DNA from 3 places in the Erwinia sp. AC075 genome. Region 2 is predicted to be linked to each of the others. Evidence: predicted binding sites of a transcription regulator. Region 2 holds the regulator's gene; each other region holds the start of a gene.
The links. Region 2 encodes Fur, which represses iron uptake genes when iron is present. Its sites were predicted from a motif close to ATAATAATGAGAACNACTATCAA; they were not measured.
Positions count from the first base shown of each region.

Region 1 (3,489 bases), 470 kb from region 2:
GTATTTTGCCCAGGCCGAGGCCATGGAGTTTGGCGTAACGTACGGCGTGTGGCCGTCGTTGCCATCCACAGAATCCTTAAAGCGCACGTGGTTCATGGTGTAGTTAGCAATGGTGCTCAGACGAGGCGTGATCTGGTTATGTGCTTCCAGTTCAAACCCTTGTGAATGCACCTTACCGGCAGGCTCATAATAGGAACCGACCACAACGCGGTTACCCACGTCTTTCTGCGTCAGATCGTACACCGCAACCGAGTAGAGATCGGACGTGCCGTTCGGCTGGTATTTCACCCCGGCTTCATACTGCTCGGAGGTGGTTGGCTTCAGCAGATTGCCATCTTCACCGGACAGTGACTGCGGCGTAATGGCCTGGCTGTAGCTGGCGTACGGCGAAATGCCATTGTCGAACGCATACAACAGGGCGGCACGGCCACTGACATGATCGTCCTGACGACGGTTTTTGGTGCTGGTGGAGTAATCATCCGTTTCCGACACGATGCGGTCATAACGGCCAGAGAGGTCGAGGTGCCATTTCTGCCAGGTCATTTCATCCTGCAGATAGACGCCGGTCTGGTAATAACGACGCTGCGAATCGGTAAAGTCATAGCTCAGACGATCGCCGACGGCCTGGCCGGTTAGCGCGTTCAGCTGATTTGCATAGCCGCTGGCATCGCTCAGATCGTTCTTGTACTGGTGATATTCCCCGCCGAGCACCACTTTGTGATCCACTTCGCCAGTGGCGAAATCGGCTTCCAGCTGGTTATCAATGGCGTACGCATCCAGCGAGGAGCGTGAACCGGAGTAGTAGCGGTTCAGCAGATTCGGGTTATCGGCGTCCCAGCCAATCTGATAAACCTGATCGAGGTCGACGTTGGAGTGGGAATAGCTGGCGTTAGAACGGAACGCCCAGGTGTCATTAAAGCGGTGAGCGAATTCGTAGCTGTAAATCTGCTCGTTACGCTTGAACTGATCCAGCGAGCTGTCGCCGTCGTAGAAACCGTTGCTCAGCTTGCGGCCGTTATGTTCGGTAATGCTGCCATCGCCCGGCACGGCACCGTGATAGCCGCCTGACGGGTCTTTCTGCAGATAGGCACGCAGCAACAGCGAGGTATCTTCATCCGGCTGCCACAGCACGGAAGGGGAGATGGCGTATTTTTCTTCACGGGTGTGATCGTACTGGGTGTCGCTGTTGCGGGTGATACCGGTCAGACGAAACGCCCACTGATCGTTGATCGCATTGGTGTAATCAAAGGCGGCGCTGTTGGTGGAATTGGTGCCGGTAGAGGCACGGAAGTGGCCTTCAGGCGTGAACTGTGGACGCTTAGAGGTTTCCATCACCAGTCCACCCGGCACGGTCTGACCATACAGGGCAGAAGACGGGCCTTTGATCACATCGATACGGTCCAGGAACCAGGGATCGACTTGCAGGACGTTATAGCTGCCCGGATCGCTCATCAGACGCAGGCCATCGAGGAAGATGTTATCAACATCCCCACCGTGGAAGCCGCGCAGAGAAACGGTGTCATAACGGGTTGCGGCACCGGCGAAGTTAGTAAAGGCACCGGCGGTATAGTTCAGCGCCTGGTTAACGTCCATCGCGCCCTGGTCTTCCATCTGCTGACGGGTAACCACGGAAACGGACTGGGCGGTGGTGATCAGCGGACGATCGGTTTTGGTTGCGCCTTTGCTGGTTTTAGCCGTGTAACCCTCTGTTGGCGTGGTCGCCGTTTCTGCGGGTTGCGCGGTAACGACCAGCGTCTCGGCCGCAAAGGTGAAAGCAGGTGTAGCCAGAGCGATGGAGCAAAGCAAAGCAGAACGCTTTAAAGAAAAAGCCATTCTCATTGTCAATTCCCTTACAAAATGCGAAGAAAGGTCCGCCGACGCTGTTACAGTGAAAGACGCGTCGTGACGGTAATGTAAAGATATATGATAATCTCAATGAGAATTATTATCTTTCCGTAACATACTTTCAAGCATTGAATTTGCTTATCTATTCACTTGCGAAAATAAGGGAATTATATCGCCGGCAGGAGAGGCCAGCGGAGCGCGCCGCTGGCTTGAGGTGAGTCTAAGGCTTGAGGTCGTGCAGATGATCGTCGCGGTTTAGCGTCAGCAGCGCCAGCGCACTGATCGCCCCGGTGATCATCACATACCACGCTGGAATATAGATATTTCCGGTTTGTTTGATCAGTCCGGTGATAATCAGCCCGGCACAGCCGGAGAAAACGGCGTTAGAAAGTGAATAGGCCAGGCCCAGGCCGGTATAGCGAATGCGGGTAGGAAACATCTCGGCCAGCATCGCCGGACCGGGACCGGCGATCATCCCCACCACCGCACCAGCAATCAGAACGGCTAATCCTTTCAGCCAGAGCGCGGCGTCCGGTTGCTGCAACAGGGCCAGCAGAGGGTAGCTAAACAGCACCACTACCAGCATCGCCAGCAGCATAATACTGCGCCTTCCATAGCGATCGCTGAGTCTTCCCGCCGGTAAAATGGTTAACGCAAAACCGACGTTGCCCAATACCGTTGCCAGCAACGCCTGCTGAAAACTGGCATGCAGCGCGGTCTGTAGCCACGAGGGCATCACCACCAGGAAGGTGTAGCCCGCGGCCGACCAGCCCATCATTCTGCCGATGCCCAGTACGATGGCTTTCACAACTGAAGACAGCGGTGCGGGTTCAAGCTTCTGCGCTTTTGCAAAGGTGGGCGGCTCTTCCAGCTGTGACCGCAGCCACAGCGCCACCAGCCCCATCGGTAACGCCAGCAGGAAGGGGATTCGCCATCCCCAGCCTTTCAGCTGTTCAGGCGTGAGCAGCGCCGACAGCAATGCCACCAGACCGGCACCCGCCAGTAACCCCAGCGCGACGGTGAAGGATTGCCACGCGCCGTAGCGTCCGCGTTTTCCCGCCGGGGCGAATTCGGTCATCAGCGCCACCGCACCACCAAATTCCCCGCCGGCGAACAGCCCTTGCAGCATCCGCAGCAGGGTCAGAAGCAGCGGTGCCGCCACGCCGACGGTGGCATAAGTGGGCATCAGTCCAATCAGAAAGGTCGCCAGCGTCATCAGCAGCAGCACCGCTATCAGCGTCGGCTTGCGGCCGATGCGGTCGCCGATGCGACCAAAAATCATCGCGCCAATCGGCCGACAAAAGAAGGCCAGCGCAAAGGCGGCGTAGGTGAGGATCAGGCTGGTCAGATCGCTCTCACCTTCCAGATGGAAAAAGTTTCCGGCGATAACGGTCGCCAGAAAGCCATACACCGCGAATTCATACCATTCAATAAAGTTGCCAACCGATCCGGCAATTAACATTTTTTTCTCAGGGAAGCGAGAGTCAGTGGTCTGCATAAAGGGAGGTCCTGGTGAGGGGGTTAACGCAGAGTGCCTTTTATAGTCACGGAAGAACAATAGGATAGGGTTATCGCCGCGGCTGCCGACCGGCAGCCGCGAGGTTTGCAACGCTTACTGCGTTTTCGTTATATCACTCACGTTAT
Region 1 is NZ_CEEDEU010000001.1:1,811,748-1,815,236, reverse strand. Features, by position in the region: gene AC0IXH_RS08430 (TonB-dependent siderophore receptor) at 1-1,839, opposite strand, end outside; gene AC0IXH_RS08425 (MFS transporter) at 2,066-3,343, opposite strand; gene treA (alpha,alpha-trehalase TreA) at 3,458-3,489, opposite strand, start outside.
Region 1: AC0IXH_RS08430 (TonB-dependent siderophore receptor) is a predicted target of Fur. The motif match lies at 1,930-1,952, and genes of this name have one in related genera.

Region 2 (3,489 bases):
AATCTCGATGGAAGCGCGTTACGATCGCTTGTTCAATGCCGGTAAGGAAAAAGAAGCCAATGAATTCCGCCTGCTCGATCCCAGCGACAATTCCAACACCACCTCCGTGCAGCTTTACGATCGCACCAGCTATCTCAATCCGTGCCTGAGCTCCTCGTTACGCTTTACCGACAAGGTGATAGGTGAAATCCAGGCGATGCATAAAGCTGCCGGACAGCCGCTGAAGACCTGGCATTTCGGCGGAGATGAAGCCAAAAACATTCGCTTAGGATCCGGCTATTCGGATAAGAACACACCCGTTGAAGGCACCGGTTTACTGGACTTAAGCCAGCAAGATAAGCCGTGGGCAAAATCCCAGGTCTGCCAGACGATGATTGAAGAAGGAAAGATTGAAGACCTGGATCATCTGCCGAGCGACTTTGCCCTTAACGTCAGCAAGCAGGTTAAGGCACACGGTATCGGCAAAATGCAGGCCTGGCAGGATGGTATTAAAGACGCTAAAAATGCCAAAGCCTTCGCAACGGACAGGGTTGCGGTCAACTTCTGGGATACGCTGTTTTGGGGCGGTTTTGATTCTGCCAATGACTGGGCAGGCAAAGGTTATGAAGTGATCGTCTCCAATCCGGATTACCTGTATCTCGATTTTCCTGCCGAGGTGAATCCGCTGGAGCGGGGATACTACTGGGGAACGCGCTTTACCGATGAACGGAAAATTTTCCACTTCGCGCCGGATAACTTGCCACAAAACGCCGAGACTTCCGTCGATCGCGACGGCAAACCTTTCACGGCTAAATCTGACAAGCCCTGGCCTGGCGCTCACGGCATCTCCGCTCAACTGTGGAGTGAAACCACCCGTACCGACGCGCAGGTGGAGTACAAGCTTTTCCCGCGCATTTTGTCCGTGGCGGAACGCGCCTGGCACCGCGCAGCCTGGGAGCAGGATTATAAAGCCGGCAAAGAGTATACCGGCGGCAAAACCCGCCTGGTAGACCAGCAGGCTCAGCTGAAGGACTGGCAGCGGTTTGCCAACCTTCTGGGGCAACGTGAATTGGCAAAACTGGATAAAGCCGGCATTGCTTATCGCTTGCCGGTGCCCGGTGGGGTGGTGCAGGACGGTAAGCTGGTGGTCAATACCGAGCTACCGGGCTTAACCGTTGAGTACAGCCTGGACGAGGGGACAACCTGGCAGCAGTGGCAGGCGGATCAACCGCCGGCGGTGGCCGGTAAGGTATTGCTGCGTACGCGCAGTCCTGATGGTCTGCGCGTCAGCCGGACGGAAGCGCTGTAACGGGGCGACAGGCAAAAAAAAACCGGTGAAGGATCACCGGTTTTTTGCTGTTAGTGTAGATTACTTGTCGTGCAGCGTCTCATCTTCACGGCAGTCACCGGTTGAGCAGTGACCGTAAAGGTACAGGCTGTGGTTACTGAGTTTGATGCCGTGGCGCGTGGCGATATCACGCTGGCGAGCTTCGATGTTTTCATCACGGAACTCGATCACCTTGCCACAATCCAGGCAAATCAGATGATCGTGGTGATGCTGCTGAGTCAGTTCGAAAACGGATTTACCACCTTCGAAATTATGACGGGTAACGATCCCGGCATCATCAAATTGGTTAAGAACGCGGTAAACCGTCGCCAGACCAATCTCTTCGCCCATGTCAATCAGACGCTTGTACAAGTCTTCCGCACTGACGTGATGGCCCTCAGGTTCCTGAAGTACTTCCAGAATTTTAAGTCGTGGAAGCGTGACTTTCAGGCCGGCCTTCTTTAATGCGGTGTTATTGTCAGTCATGCGGATATTGTCCTGTTACTTTGCTAGTCACTTTGTGGCTGAAAAGCCCTGAACATCGGTCGTCGCGAAAAGCCAAACGTCTCATTATAGAACTGATATTTCGAAATGAACACCACTGGCGATGCATCTCAATCAAGGGAGGTAAGGAGAAGAGTCGTTACGTCCGTGAGAGCAAGCGGTTGGGCTGACATTTCGCTCTGCCTCATCATAGTCGCTATTAGAGCGAAAGGCGCTGAGAAAGCGGGTGACCGATGGCGATATTTTACAGATTTGCAGATGAAAGTTACAAAAATGTGTCTATTACTTCTATAGGAAAAACCACTGGCCTGATGTGAGATACCTCCCAATCAGGCCGGTCTGATTACGCTTCCAGGATTTCTTTCAGCTGGAGCTCGTCATAAATCTGTTTGACCCACTGCTCGGTGCGCTCACTGGTGAGTTCTGGCTGACGATCTTCGTCAATAGCCAGACCGAGGAAGTGCTTATCATCCGCCAGCCCTTTCGAGGCTTCAAAATGGTAGCCTTCAGTTGGCCAGTGACCGACGATCACCGCGCCTTTAGGCTCGATAATGTCGCGGATGGTGCCCATCGCGTCACAGAAGTACTCAGCGTAATCTTCCTGATCGCCACAACCGAACAGCGCAACGAGCTTGCCGTTGAAATCAATTTCTTCCAACGTCGGGAAGAAATCATCCCAGTCGCACTGCGCTTCGCCGTAGTACCAGGTTGGGATACCGAGCAGCAGAATATCAAAGGCTTCAAGGTCTTCTTTGCTGCTTTTAGCGATATCATGAACTTCAGCCACCTCTTTACCGAGCTGCTTCTGGATCACTTTTGCAATGTTTTCTGTATTGCCCGTATCGCTGCCAAAGAAAATGCCTACGATTGCCATGACTTACTAACCTCTTGAAACGTATTGATAGGGTAAAGGCTGCTTATTACAGATACCGGCAATGATAGCAGACAGCTACAGGGGGATAAATGAGTAATCCGCCTGCTTTTGTCGCTTTGTGCTTCACCGGGGGGTGCTGAAAGCGCCTGTTCAGCGGTCCTGATCGGCCAACTGCGCCATGACCATTTCTTCAATCAGCTCGCTGCGGCTCATATTACGCTGCTCGGCAAGCTGGTTCAGAGCATCAACCGCGTCACTGTTCATTTTCAGTTCAACGCGCTTCAGCCCGCGCACTTTATCGCGCTTAAGCTGGTTGCGTTTGTTGATACGCAGCTGCTCATCACGCGTCAGCGGATTGGTTTTTGGTCGTCCCGGGCGACGGTCATCTGCGAACAGATCGATCGTGGTGCGGTCCGTGTTTTCTTTTGCCATAGAATCGTGATACTGAAAGGCTGGAGTTCTGATGGTTCAGGCCTGATGTCGGCTGAAATTCGTGCAGCGACAAATTTTTAGCGCGCCATCATACCCCAGCGAAAGTCATGACGACAATGATTTAGCCATCTCAGGATATAATTGTTTTTACAGCGCAAAAAAACGGCGTATTGCGCGCAAAACAGCATCAGGTTTCTCGGCATGGACCCAGTGACCGGCACCGTTGACCACATGCGCACGGGCTTTGGGGAACTGCGCCAGCAGGGCGTCACGATATTCATCGGCCAGGTAGGGCGAACGTTCGCCGCGAATAAACAGCGCGGGATGCTCCCAGGCCGGAACCGGCTGCCAGCCAATAATCCGATCGTAGCAC
Region 2 is NZ_CEEDEU010000001.1:2,278,753-2,282,241, reverse strand. Features, by position in the region: gene AC0IXH_RS10740 (beta-N-acetylhexosaminidase) at 1-1,288, shown strand, start outside; gene fur (ferric iron uptake transcriptional regulator) at 1,349-1,792, opposite strand; gene fldA (flavodoxin FldA) at 2,154-2,684, opposite strand; gene ybfE (LexA regulated protein) at 2,835-3,116, opposite strand; gene ybfF (esterase) at 3,264-3,489, opposite strand, start outside.

Region 3 (3,489 bases), 1.8 Mb from region 2:
AAATCATCCGGCTTTCCCCCACCACGATCCGCTGCGGGTTATCCGGCACCTCTACCTTGCGTTGCAGAATGTCGGTGATGGTTTTCGCCGGTGCCACGCTGCTGACCAGCATCAGCAGCAGGCTGATCAATGCCCTGTTCATTGCTTTTCCTTCTCTGTTGGCTATCAGAAATCGACAGACGCTTGCAGATACATTACGCGCGGCTCGCCTTCACTCACCCGCAGATTACCGCCACTGGACTGGTAATATTCCTTATCAAACAGGTTGTTCATATTCAGCTTCAGCTGCGTATGTTTCCCCACCAGCTGGCTGTCCCAGGCGATAAAGGCATCCGCCACGGTGTAGTCCGGCATGGTGAAGCTGTTTTCAGGATCGCCGGCACGGCTGCCGACGTAGCGTCCGCCGCCGCCAATACGCAGTTCGCCCGGCAGCCAGGAGAAGCGCAGGGTGTGGCTCAGATACAGGCTGCCCATATTGGTTGGCGCGTTGACCAGGCGGTTGCCGACGTTATCCGGGTTAAGGTTGTCCTCAACGATCTCGGTTTTGTCATAGCTGTAGGTCGCCGTCAGGTTCCAGTCTTTCGCCACTTCACCGTTTATTTCAACTTCAGCTCCGGTCGAGCGGGCTTTCGGGATGTTACGGGTCACGCCGTTAATAAATACCGACATGTCTTTTTCATCAATGCGGTACAGCGCCAGCGTGGCAGAAACCGCCGGCACCACCTGCCATTTGGCACCGACTTCATAGGTAGTGCCTTTTTCAGTCGAGGCGACGTTGCCATCGTCATCGGTTTGCGTCGATGGGGTAAATGACTGGCTGTAGCTGCCGTAAAGCGACAGATCCGGCAGGATTTTATACACCAGCCCCGCCTGTGGCAGGAAGCTGTCGCCCCGATCGTTCAGCGTGGTGGTGGGGTTGGTCCAGCCGCTGCTGGCGGTCTGGGTGTAACGCTGGAAACGGCCGCCCAGCACCGCAATCCACTTATCGGTCAGGTGAATGCTGTCTTTGGCAAACACTGAACGGCTGTAAAGGTTGGTACGTGTATTACTGATCGCGTCGCTGACGGTGCTGCTGCTGACTACCGGCTCTTCACCATATACCGGGTCGTACATATTGAAGGTTTTGGAAACTTTGCCGCGATAGGAATACGCCTTATAGGTTTCGTCCTGCTCGTAGTCCACACCCAGCATCAGATCGTGCTGCATCCCCCAGATCTCCGGGCTGCCGCCGATATCCCATGACAGATAAGTGGTCTGATGGTTAAAGCCACGGTTGGCGTCCGCCCGGCGCGAGACAATCCCGGTGGTGGTGTCGATAGCGGTGGCCCTGACTTCGTTGCTGTCATAGCGGCGCTGCATCCAGCCATAGTTAACGTGGGTCGCCCAGGTGTCATCCAGGTTATAGCCGTAAGTGACGTTCAGTCGCTTGTTTTTGCCGTAAGCATGGTTGGCGCTGTCGTCCAGCCGTTCATTATAGGGAATATCGACCGGTTTTTTGTTGATAAAGGCGGTGCCACGGTCATACGGGATATCGTATTTATTTTCCATGTAGCTGATATTGAACGAGGCTTTCTCGCCAAACCAGCTCAGGGAAGGGGCAATCAGCGTATGTTGATTCACGCCAAAGTTGCGCCAGTAATCTTCGCGCTGGCGTTCGGCAATCAACCGGAAGGCAAAACCGTTGCCGAGCGGACCGGTGATATCCACCGTACCGGCACCGCCGCCGAAGCTGCTGGATTCGCCGCTGATATGGGTATTCCACTCATACTGCGGCTTTTTGCTGACCAGATTGATCACGCCGCCTGGATTAAGGATGCCATACATCAGGGAAGCCGAGCCTTTCAGCACTTCCACACGATCGATGGTCGAATCCATCGACAGGCCCTGATTGCTGCGGATGCCATCGAGGAAAATCGATCCGTCCGAGTTGGCGCCAAAGCCACGCTTAACGAAGCCATCTTCAATCCCCCCGAGCGTATTGCCCTGGGTGACGCCGCTGACAAACTTCATCGCGTCATTAACGGTTTTGACCTGGTAATCTTTGATCACCTGCGACGTCACCACGCTGATCGACTGCGGGGTTTCGTTACGCGGTGTGGCGGTGGTGCCGCCAATGGTGGCGGTATCCTGGCTGTAGCTGCCCACCGCCGTCGCCGCATCGGCATTGACGGTCAGGGTGCTCTCTGCCGCCAGCGCGGAGCCGCTGCCCAGCAGGCTGACAAACAGAACGAAATGCGGTTTTCCATGGAGGCGCGTAAAGGTGGAAACGGAGAAACGTGGCGTTTTCATAAAGTGATTGCGATGTTGTTAGTGTTTTTGTGCGCGAATGATAATAACTTTCATTGTCATTATCAATCTCACTGATAGCCTGCGCCTTTTAGTAAATAAAAAAAGGGCCCGAAGGTCCTTTCTACGTCGTGCGACACGCCGTTAGCTGGCCAGCGTGATCTCGATTTCCAGCGCCGCCATTTCCTGGCGGGCGGAGTCCGGCAGATAGGGATCGGTAATAATCGCGTCAAAGCGGGCCAGCGGCAGCGCGAGGAAGGTGGCGATCTTGTTGTATTTTGAGCTGTCAGCCAGCAGCACCCGTTTGCGGCTCACTTCACTTACCGCCCGCTTTACGGTGATCTTCTCCGCATCGGGGGTGAAGATCCCACGCATTCCCCAGCAGGACGCGGAGATAAAGGCGATATCAATCGACAGTCCCTGCAACGCCAGCGCCGCCGCATCGCCGACGCAGGAACGGTTATCGCGACAGAGCGTGCCGCCGGTGTGGATCATCCGGCACTGGCTGTTGTCGATAAAGAAGTTGGCAATCACAAAGTCATTGGTGACGATGGTTAAATCGTCCCGCATACCCAGCTCGCGGGCCAGCGCCAGCGTGGTGGTGCCGGCGTCCAGGTAGATGCAGCTGTTGCGGGGAATATGCCGGGCCGCCGCTTCGCCAATCGCCTGCTTCTCCTGGCTGAACATGCTGGTTTTATCCAGATGTGACGGCTCGCTGGCCAGTCGCTCGGTAGAGCGTACGCCGCCTGACACCAGCATGACCGCGCCCTGCTCTTCCAGCTTCTGCAGATCCCGCCGGATGGTCATATGCGACACCGCCAGCCGATCGGTCAGTTCAGCAATGCTCACCACGCCCTTTTCCTGCACCAGCGCTAAAATTTGTTGATGTCTTTCGACCGGGATCATGGTCTCTCCTTGTGAGCGGGTTATCTGCGGGACAAGTGTAATGGAGCAGAGGCGCGGTCTGCACCCCAATTTTTATCATTTTATCACGCATCCGGGTAACTACTCAGGTTTTGATCGACCGGCGTAAAGGCACATGCTGCTGATAATAAAGGGTTTAATGGTTTATAGCGCGATTCACAGACATGTTAAACCTTGTGAAATGCAGGTTAATTAATGTTAATTAATGTGATGCGCGTCACCAATCCTGGTGATAAAAGCGCCTATACTTCACACAACAAAACAAATTATCACCTAAAT
Region 3 is NZ_CEEDEU010000001.1:4,127,133-4,130,621, reverse strand. Features, by position in the region: gene AC0IXH_RS19325 (ABC transporter substrate-binding protein) at 1-142, opposite strand, end outside; gene AC0IXH_RS19320 (TonB-dependent siderophore receptor) at 166-2,289, opposite strand; gene ygbI (DNA-binding transcriptional repressor YgbI) at 2,431-3,192, opposite strand.
Region 3: AC0IXH_RS19320 (TonB-dependent siderophore receptor) is a predicted target of Fur. The motif match lies at 2,327-2,349, and genes of this name have one in related genera.